4 regions of the Streptomyces sp. NPDC001889 genome follow, and region 3 is predicted to be linked to each of the others. Evidence: riboswitches for the same ligand, from Rfam matches in the RefSeq annotation. Region 3 holds a riboswitch; each other region holds the start of a gene.
What was found. Region 3 has a riboswitch for cobalamin ahead of ACWCRA_RS00290 (CbtB domain-containing protein). Riboswitches for the same ligand answer to the same signal wherever they lie in the genome.
Positions count from the first base shown of each region.

Region 1: linked by a shared signal. The riboswitch ahead of metE (5-methyltetrahydropteroyltriglutamate--homocysteine S-methyltransferase) and the one ahead of ACWCRA_RS00290 (CbtB domain-containing protein) in region 3 are both predicted to bind cobalamin.
Region 2: linked by a shared signal. The riboswitch ahead of ACWCRA_RS02840 (hypothetical protein) and the one ahead of ACWCRA_RS00290 (CbtB domain-containing protein) in region 3 are both predicted to bind cobalamin.
Region 4: linked by a shared signal. The riboswitch ahead of ACWCRA_RS30820 (cobalamin biosynthesis protein) and the one ahead of ACWCRA_RS00290 (CbtB domain-containing protein) in region 3 are both predicted to bind cobalamin.

Region 1 is NZ_JBSFER010000002.1:227,778-229,951, forward strand. It holds gene ACWCRA_RS02805 (alpha/beta fold hydrolase) at 1-588, shown strand, start outside; cobalamin riboswitch at 764-988, shown strand; gene metE (5-methyltetrahydropteroyltriglutamate--homocysteine S-methyltransferase) at 1,152-2,174, shown strand, end outside.
Region 2 is NZ_JBSFER010000002.1:238,094-240,267, forward strand. It holds gene ACWCRA_RS02835 (prenyltransferase/squalene oxidase repeat-containing protein) at 1-635, opposite strand, end outside; cobalamin riboswitch at 952-1,091, shown strand; gene ACWCRA_RS02840 (hypothetical protein) at 1,195-2,174, shown strand, end outside.
Region 3 is NZ_JBSFER010000001.1:78,871-81,044, forward strand. It holds gene ACWCRA_RS00280 (aminotransferase class IV family protein) at 1-189, shown strand, start outside; gene ACWCRA_RS00285 (histidine phosphatase family protein) at 176-751, opposite strand; adenosylcobalamin (AdoCbl) riboswitch at 811-904, shown strand; gene ACWCRA_RS00290 (CbtB domain-containing protein) at 957-1,175, shown strand; gene ACWCRA_RS00295 (CbtA family protein) at 1,188-1,940, shown strand; gene ACWCRA_RS00300 (VOC family protein) at 2,024-2,174, shown strand, end outside.
Region 4 is NZ_JBSFER010000031.1:53,538-55,711, forward strand. It holds gene ACWCRA_RS30810 (inorganic phosphate transporter) at 1-174, shown strand, start outside; gene ACWCRA_RS30815 (hypothetical protein) at 187-408, shown strand; cobalamin riboswitch at 595-733, shown strand; gene ACWCRA_RS30820 (cobalamin biosynthesis protein) at 856-1,869, shown strand; gene ACWCRA_RS30825 (cobyric acid synthase) at 1,866-2,174, shown strand, end outside.

The DNA of each region.
Region 1 (2,174 bases), on a different contig from region 3:
GACCTGGCCGGCCTGGTCGAGAAGGTGGCCGGGGGACCCGCCCATGTGGTGGGCACCTCGCTCGGCGCCCGGACCGCCCAGCAACTGGCGCTGACCCGGCCCGACCTGGTCGACCGGCTGGCCCTGCTGGCGACCCGGGGCCGCACGGACGCGGCGCTCTCGGTCTTCTCGCAGGCCCAGATCGCCCTGCACGACCACCGCGTGGCCCTCCCCGAGGAGGTGCGGGCCGCGCTGGGCGCGCTGGCCAATCTCTCGCCCGCCAGCCTGCGGGACGAGATCGAGGCCGAGGACTGGCTCGCCATCCTCGCCATGGCACCGGCCACCCCGTCGGCCGGAGTCCGGGAGCAGTTCGTCGCCGCGCTCACCGGATTCCCGCCGAGCGTCTCCGCGTTCGCCGCCATCACCGCGCCGACCCTGGTGGTCTCCTTCGCCGACGACCGGCTCTCCCCGCCGCATCTGGGCCGGGAGATGGCCGACGCCATTCCGGGCGCCCGCTCGGAGACCGTGGCCGGCGCCGGGCACTTCGGCTATCTGGAGCGGCCCGCCGAGGTGAACCGGCTCCTGGTGGAGTTCCTCACCGGAGCCTGAGCCGGCCGGGAGGCGCCGGGGTCCCCGGACCGCCGCATCTCCGCCCCGCCGGACCGGGCCCTGTCCTCGCACACCGCGCCGGACAGGGCCCGGCCCATGAGCCGGGGGAGCCGCCCGTGTCCCATGTCACGGTCCGGGATGTGAGCGGTACTGTCCGAACCCGGACGATCCCTCTAGGCTGACGGACGCAGCTGGTTCGCCCTGCCCGCCAGGCAGGCGCGTCGCAAGAGGGAACCCGGTGGGAATCCGGGACTGCCCCGCAGCGGTGAGCGGGAACGACCGCCGTCATGAGCACTGGAGCCGGGAAACGGTTCTGGGAAGCGACGGCCAGTAGGTGTCCACCGGGAGACCGGCGGACGCGCCCGCGAGTCCGAAGACCTGCCCGCTGTCCGCGCACGGCCCCCGCCGGCGCGGCCATCCCGGTGACCTCGTGGGCGGGTCGGCGACCAGAGCAGGCGGACCGGCGCGCCCCGTGCGCGCCGTGGACCCGTCCGTTGTGGCACCCCCTTCGCGCTCTCGTCCCGTCCCGGGATTCAACGAGACATCTCGCGAAGGAGAGTTCCGTGACAGCGCAGTCCGCAGCCGCGGCAGCACGGGCCACCGTGTACGGCTACCCCCGCCAGGGACAGAACCGGGAACTGAAGAAGGCCATCGAGGGGTACTGGAAGGGCCGCGTCACCGCCGACGCCCTCCGGGAGACCGCGGCGGGCCTCCGCCGGACCAACTGGCGGCAGCTCGCCGACGCCGGTGTCCACGAGGTGCCGACCGGTGACTTCTCCTACTACGACCACATGCTGGACACCAGTGTCATGGTCGGCGCTGTTCCCGAGCGGCACCGCGACGCCGTCGCGGCGCACCCCCTCGACGGCTACTTCGCCATGGCGCGCGGCACCCAGGACGTCGCGCCCCTGGAGATGACCAAGTGGTTCGACACCAACTACCACTACCTGGTCCCCGAACTCGGCCCCGGCACCGTCTTCACCGCCGACTCCGCCAAGCAGGTGGCCGAGGTGAAGGAGGCCCTCGCCCTCGGCCACCGCCCCCGCCCGGTCCTCGTCGGACCGGTCACCTATCTCCTGCTGGCCAAGCCCGCCCCCGGGGTGGCGGCGGACTTCGACCCGCTGACCCTCCTCGACCGGCTGCTGCCGGTGTACGCCGAGGTCCTCGCCGACCTGCGCGCCGCCGGCGCCGAGTGGGCACAGCTCGACGAGCCCGCGCTGGTCCAGGACCGCACCCCGGCCGAGCTGAACGCCGCCGCCCGCGCCTACCGCGACCTCGGCGCGCTCGCCGACCGCCCCAGGCTGCTGGTCGCGTCCTACTTCGACCGCCTCGGCGAGGCGCTGCCCGTTCTCGCCAAGGCCCCCGTCGACGGCCTCGCCCTCGACTTCACCGAGCGCGCCGCCGGCAATCTCGCCGACCTCGCCGCCATCGGCGGACTGCGCGACAAGCGGCTGGTCGCCGGTGTCGTCAACGGCCGCAACATCTGGATCAACGACTACGAGAAGTCCCTGGCCACCCTCGGCACGCTCCTCGGCCTCGCCGACCGGGTCGACGTGGCCACCTCCTGCTCACTCCTCCACGTCCCG
Region 2 (2,174 bases), on a different contig from region 3:
CCCCGCACCCAGGAGGCGGCCTTGGCGATGTTCACCTCACCCGGCGGAACGGCGGGGGCCTCGGGGTCGGGAGCCGGTGGCAGGCCCTCCGCGCGGACCTCGTCGGGGCTGAAGTCCGGCTTGCCGGTGCTGCCGCCGACGTCGGTGCCGCCGTAGACCCACGCGTCCACGTCGCCCGGCTTCGGCCGGCGGTCCATCGCCCCGTGATGGCTGTAGCTCCACTCCGATGCGTCCCGCGAGGCGACCCAGTACGACCAGTACGCGGTGGCCTGCGGGGTGAGCACGCAGTCCTCGGTCGCCGGAGTCGGGTACTGCCTGCCGGAGTCGAACGAGCCGTGACCGATCCGGCAGATGAACGCGGGGCCGTCGTGACCGGTCCCGGCGGTGGTGAAACCGGCCTCGCGCAGCAGCTCGTAGCCGGTGGTGGGGGTGGTGTCGCAGCCGCGCGCGACACCGCCGCCGAAGGGGCCGAAGTCCACCGCGACGATGGCGCCCCGGGTGGCCGTGCACCGGTTGACCGGATCGGCCGCGGCCGGGGGAGCGGCGGCCAGGGACACACCCGTGCCCGCGAGCAGGACCACCGCCGTCACCAGCGCGGCCGGGCCCGCCCACCGTCTCCGTACGCCTGTCCCCACCACGGCCCCTCGTGTCCTCCGGGCGGCAGGGCGTGGCGGAGGGGCTCCGTCCGCTTCGAGTTCGAGCGGGGCACGGGGAGAGCCGGTCGACCACGCCGTAGTCCGCGACGGCGCTTCTCGCTGGAATCAGTCCTTCAGGCAATCCGGCTCGCCCGGCTGCTGCCGGGCCCACGGTTGCGGGTCAGCGCCGGAATTCGACCGGCTTTCCCTGAAGTTGAGTCTGTATCAGCGGGATTGGAACACGCGGACGAAGACAGCGTCAAGGTGACCTGAATCCCACCCGCGCGGTCCGGGGCCGCTGTGCTTCCCGCTCTGGTGGCCGGGTGGTCTCTCCGGTAGCGTCCAGGGCTGCCACATGGGGGAATCCGGTGCGAATCCGGGGCTGACGCGCAGCGGTGTGGGACGGCACGAGGGCCGTACCGAGCCCGAATGCCCATGCGGTGAAGCAGCATTCGACGCCGTACCACGCGCTTGGACGACGGCCCCGCACCCCCCGGCCGGGAGGGCTCCCTTCGGCATGGGTGCCGCCGGAGTCCCTGTCATCACAGGAGTGGCCCCCATGTCCCGTCCTCCGACCTCCCGACGCCTCGCCCTGGCGATCCCCGCCGCGCTCGGGGCCTTCGCCCTGACCGTGCTCCCCGCGTCCGCGACCTCGTCCCCCGCGCAGATCGCCACCTCGAAGACGAACGGTGTCGCCTACCTCAAGTCCCTTCAGGCCGCGGACGGTTCCTACGCCGGGTCCGGCCTCTCCAGCGAGTGGGCCTTCGGCGCCTTCGCCGCGGCCGGCACCGCCGTCGCCGATGTCGCCCCCGGCGGCGACACCACCAAGAACGCCCGCACCGTCTACCGGAACCTGCTCTCCACCGCGGCCTGGCCCTCCGCCACCCCGGTCGTCACGGACTACGAGCGCGCCACGCTGAACGCCTACGCCGCGGGCATCGACCCGGCCCGGGTCTCCCCGTCCCGCAATCTCATCGCGGACATCTACGGCTACTGGCAGACCGCCGAGGCTGGCTACTTCGGCCCCTCGGGCAACTTCAACGGCACGGTCTTCGCCGCGCTCGCCCTCAACGGGGCCAGGACGCAGAGCGGCGCCCAGCGCGTCCCCCAGGCCCTCGCCGACCGGATAACCACCCGGGTCCGGGCCAACCAGCACAACGACGGCGGCTGGGACTACCAGAAGGCCGAGGGCAACCCGACCCGTCTCAACGCACCCAGCGACGTGGACATGACCGGCGCCGCCATGGCGGCCCTGTGCACCGCCGGAGTCCCGAACACGGACGCCGACATCGTGCAGGCCAAGGCGTTCCTCAAGACCAGACTGCTCCCCGCGAACGGGGCCTTCGACTCCCTGTACGGCGCCAACACCAACTCCAACGGCTGGGCCGTCGCCGGGCTCAACGCCTGTGGCATCAACCCGCAGACCGGCGACTTCCTCACCTCGATGGGCAGGACCCCGGTCGACTTCCTCATCGCCAACCAGTACAACCCCGGCGGCGGCTTCAAGTACAAGCCGACCGACACCACGCCCTCCGCCTA
Region 3 (2,174 bases):
GGCGTCCCCCAGCAGGTGCGGGACGTCACCCCCGCCGATCTGCCGGGGCTGTCGGGGGCGGTGGTGATGAACTCCTGGACCCCGGGCGTGGCGGTGCGCCGGATCGGCTCGGCGGCACTGCCCGCCGCGCCGGACTTCCTGGAGGTGCTCCACCGCGCCCACGGCGCCGAACCCCTCACGGCTCTCTGAGGAGCCGGGTGCCGCAGCGCAGATTCCAGCGCCCGGCCCGGGAGCTGAGTTCGGTGAGCGTCAGCGGCGCGATGTCCAGCCGCCAGAAGACGGGCAGCGGCAGGCCGAGCGCGTGGACCAGCGCGGCGCGCGCCACCGCCGGGTCCACCACCGCGACGAGCCGGCCGGTATCCGGGGGCAGCGCGTCCAGCCAGCCCCCGACCCGGGCGCACAGCGCGGTCAGCGCCTCCCCTCCGTGGGGCGCGGCCGACGGGTCGGTGAGCCAGTGCCCCACCGCGTCCGGCTCGTCCCGGCTCACCTCCGCGAGGCTCCGGCCGCGCCAGTGGCCCATGTCCCACTCGCCCAGCTCCGGCGCCTCCCGGGCGGCGAGCCCGAGCGCCCGGGCCGTCAGCCGGCAGCGCGGCGACGGCCCGGACACCGCCCGGTCCGCCCTCGGCAGCCCTCCGGCCGCCGCCCGCGCGCTCACCAGACCGGCCTCGTCCGGCGGTTCGCCCGCCTCGAAGCGGGCCTCGCGGAGGGCCTCCGTCGCCACCGGCGCGACCATCATCATCCGTACCGTCATTTCCGGCCACCCCGCGCCGTAGCGGTGCCCGCCCGCAAGCGGTACGGTCGCGTGGACATGACGAGAGTGTGATGGAAGTCCGGTGGGAATCCGGCACGGTCGCGCCACTGTGTACCCGCACCGACGCGGGAAGTCAGACCCCGCGCCCTCGTCTGCGGCACCAGGCACCACGACCGGGACGCGTGCTCCCTCAGGAGGTTCTGCCATGGCTCAATCCGCTGTGCCCGCCCCCACCGCCACACCGGCGGTCACCCCCGTCTCCTGGAAGGAACTCGCCCCCTGGGCGGCCTTCGTCGGCATCCTCATGCTGATCCTCCTCTACTTCGTCGGCGCCGAGCAGGGCGCCACCGCCCTCGTCTCCGGCGAGGGTGTCCATGAATGGGTCCACGACGGACGCCATCTGCTCGGCTTCCCCTGCCACTGAGGGCGGCCTGCGATGAACTCCATATCCGTACGGGCCCTGCTGGTACGGGGCATGCTCGCGGGCCTGATCGCGGGGGCGGTGGCCCTGGTGGTGGCGTACTTCCTCGGTGAGGGGCCGGTGGACGCGGCGATCGCGTTCGAGGAGAGCCACAGCCATGGGCACGGCGGCGAGGAACTCGTCAGCCGGGCCGTGCAGTCCACGGCCGGTCTCGCGACCGGTGTGCTGGTCTTCGGGGTCGCGGTCGGCGGTATCGCCGCGCTCGCCCACTGCGCCGCCATCGGCCGCGCCGGGAGCTTCGGCCCCCGGGCCACCGCCGCGTTCGTCGCCCTCGGCGGGCTGCTGACGCTGTATGTGGTGCCGTTCCTGAAGTACCCGCCGAACCCGCCGGCGGTGGGCGACCCGGGCACCATCGGGGAGCGGACGGCGGTGTACTTCCTGATGGTGGTGGTCAGTGTGCTGCTGGGGCTCGCGGCGCTGATCACCGGGAGGCGTCTCGCGCCCCGGCTGGGCAACTGGAACGCGACGGTGGCGGCGGTGGCGGGGTTCGTGGCCGCCACCGGACTGGCGTTCGCGTTCCTGCCCTCGTACAACGAGGTACCCAAGGACTTCCCGGCCGCAGTGGTCTGGGAGTTCCGGCTGGCGACACTGGCGATCCAGGTGACGCTGTGGGCGGTGTTCGGTCTGGTCTTCGGCCATCTGGCCGAACGGCTGCTCACCCCCGGGGCGCGCTCCGGGGCCCGCCGGACGGCGGCCACGGCGCGCTGACCACCGTACGGACACCGGCGGAGCCCCCGCCGGTGTCCGATTCCTTCAAGACCGGCGGCGCGGGGCCCGCCTACGGTGGGGGCATGACTCCGCGCTTCGACTCGATCGGCATCGTCGCCTCCGACATGGCCGCGTCTCTCGCCTTCTACCGCCGGCTCGGCCTGGACGTCCCCTCCGGCGCCGACTCCGCCCCGCACGCCGAGGCCACGCTCCCCAGTGGGGTGCGGGTGCTCT
Region 4 (2,174 bases), on a different contig from region 3:
ACCGGCGCCGATGTGGACAGCGAGACCGGCGAGGCCGGTGTGGTGACCAACGCCATGGCCGCCGTCACCGTGCCCCCGGCCGGCACCCCGGCGCAGGACGGCCTCAAGACCACCATCGCGGCCTCCCCGGCCGCCGCCCCCGAATCCGGCCCGGCCAGCCCGGCCGCGGTGTAAGGACAGATCAGCATGAAAATCGACTGGGCAGCTCTCGGCTCCGTTTTCGGTGTGAGCCTCGTGGCCACCGTCGTTCTGGTGGGCCTGTTCACCCTCGGCATCATCGGCATGAGCAAGCAGGCGACGGCCTCCGGCGGCGGCGGCTCCGTGGCGCTGGCGCGCACCGGTGCGTACACCTGCTTCGCGCTCTGCGTGGCGGCCATCACCTACGGGATCTATCTGATCGTCACCTGACGGCGGGCCCGGACCGCGCGCGGTCCGGGCTCTCCGCGCTCATCGACGGCAGACGGCCGGGCCGGTCATCCTCAGGGACGACCGGCCCGGCCGTCTGCCGTCCCGGGTCCGGGACGAGCAGCGCGGCGCTCCCCGGGTGTGGGGCTCAGCACAGTGCCCCTTCGCAGGTCAACGGCAGGTTGACGGCTGTTCTCACAGCGTGGTGGACTGCCGGGGCCATTACGGCGGCAGCAGAGGAAGCCGGTGCGAATCCGGCGCGGTCCCGCCACTGTCACCGGGAGGAGTCCCGGGAGCCAGGAACTCTCGCCGCCGATCACGTCGAACCAGGGCGCGGACACCCTGAGTGAGGACATATCGCCATGCCCGGCCGCGGCCACGACCCTGCCCCGACTCCGAGAAGGATCTGCCCGCCCCGGCCGGTCCGGAGCGGAACCCCGGCCTGAATCGATGCGTGCCGACCGTGTACTGAACCGTGCCGACCGCGTTTTCGCGTACGGCGCCGGGGCCGGCCTCCTCGGTGACCTGCTGCTCGGCGATCCCCGCCGGGGCCATCCCGTCGCCGCGTTCGGACGGGCCGCGGGCGCGGTGGAGCGGGTTCTCTGGCGCGACCACCGGGGGTGGGGCGCTCTGCACACCGCCGTGTGCGCCGGAGGCGCCGCCGCGGCCGCGCACCTCCTCGCGCGCGGCACCCGGGGGGCGCCCGCGCTCTCCCTCGCCCTGACCGCCGCCGCCACCTGGACCGTCGTGGGCGGCACCTCGCTGGGCCGGGAGGCCAGGACCATCGGTGCCGCGCTCGCGGCCGGCGACGTGGAGCGGGCCCGCGCGCGGCTGCCGCATCTGTGCGGGCGCGATCCGCAGTTCCTGGACGAGGGCCAGATCGCCCGGGCCGTGGTGGAGTCCGTGGCCGAGAACACCTCCGACGCGGTCGTCGGCGCCCTGGTGTGGGGGGCGGTGGCGGGGGTGCCGGGCCTGGTGGGGTTCCGCGCGGTCAACACCCTGGACGCGATGGTGGGGCACCGCTCCCCGCGCCACCGGCGGTTCGGCTGGGCGTCGGCGCGGCTGGACGATCTGGCCGGCTGGCCGGGGGCCCGGCTGACGGCCGGGCTCGCCGTGCTCGCGGGCGGGGACGCGCGGGGAGCCGTCCGGGCGTGGCGCCAGGACGCGCACCGGCACCCCAGCCCCAACGCGGGCCCGGTGGAGGCCGCGTTCGCGGGGGCGCTCGGGGTGCGTATCGGCGGCACCCTGTCCTACGGCGGCCGGGTCGAGCACCGGCCCGTGCTCCATGGCGCGGGGCGGCCCGTGGAGGTCGCCGACATCGAACGGGCGGTGCGGCTGTCGCGCCGGGTGGGGCTGCTGGCGCTCGCCACGAGCGTGGTGGCACGGCCGTTGCTGCGGCGGGCCGTGACGGGGATTCAGCGGGGGTCCGGCGCACCGGCGCCGCGAGCGGGAGGAGACGGATGAGCACGGGAAGGCGCACCGGAGGCGGCCTGCTCGTCGCCGGGACGACGTCCGACGCGGGCAAGAGCGTGGTCACGGCGGGCATCTGCCGCTGGCTTGTGCGCCAGGGCGTGAAGGTGGCCCCCTTCAAGGGGCAGAACATGTCGCTCAACTCGTTTGTGACCCGCGAGGGCGCGGAGATCGGCCGGGCGCAGGCGATGCAGGCGCAGGCGGCCCGGGTCGAGCCGACCGCGCTGATGAACCCGGTGCTGCTCAAGCCCGGCGGCGACCGCAGCAGCCAGGTGGTGCTGATGGGCAGGCCGGTGGGC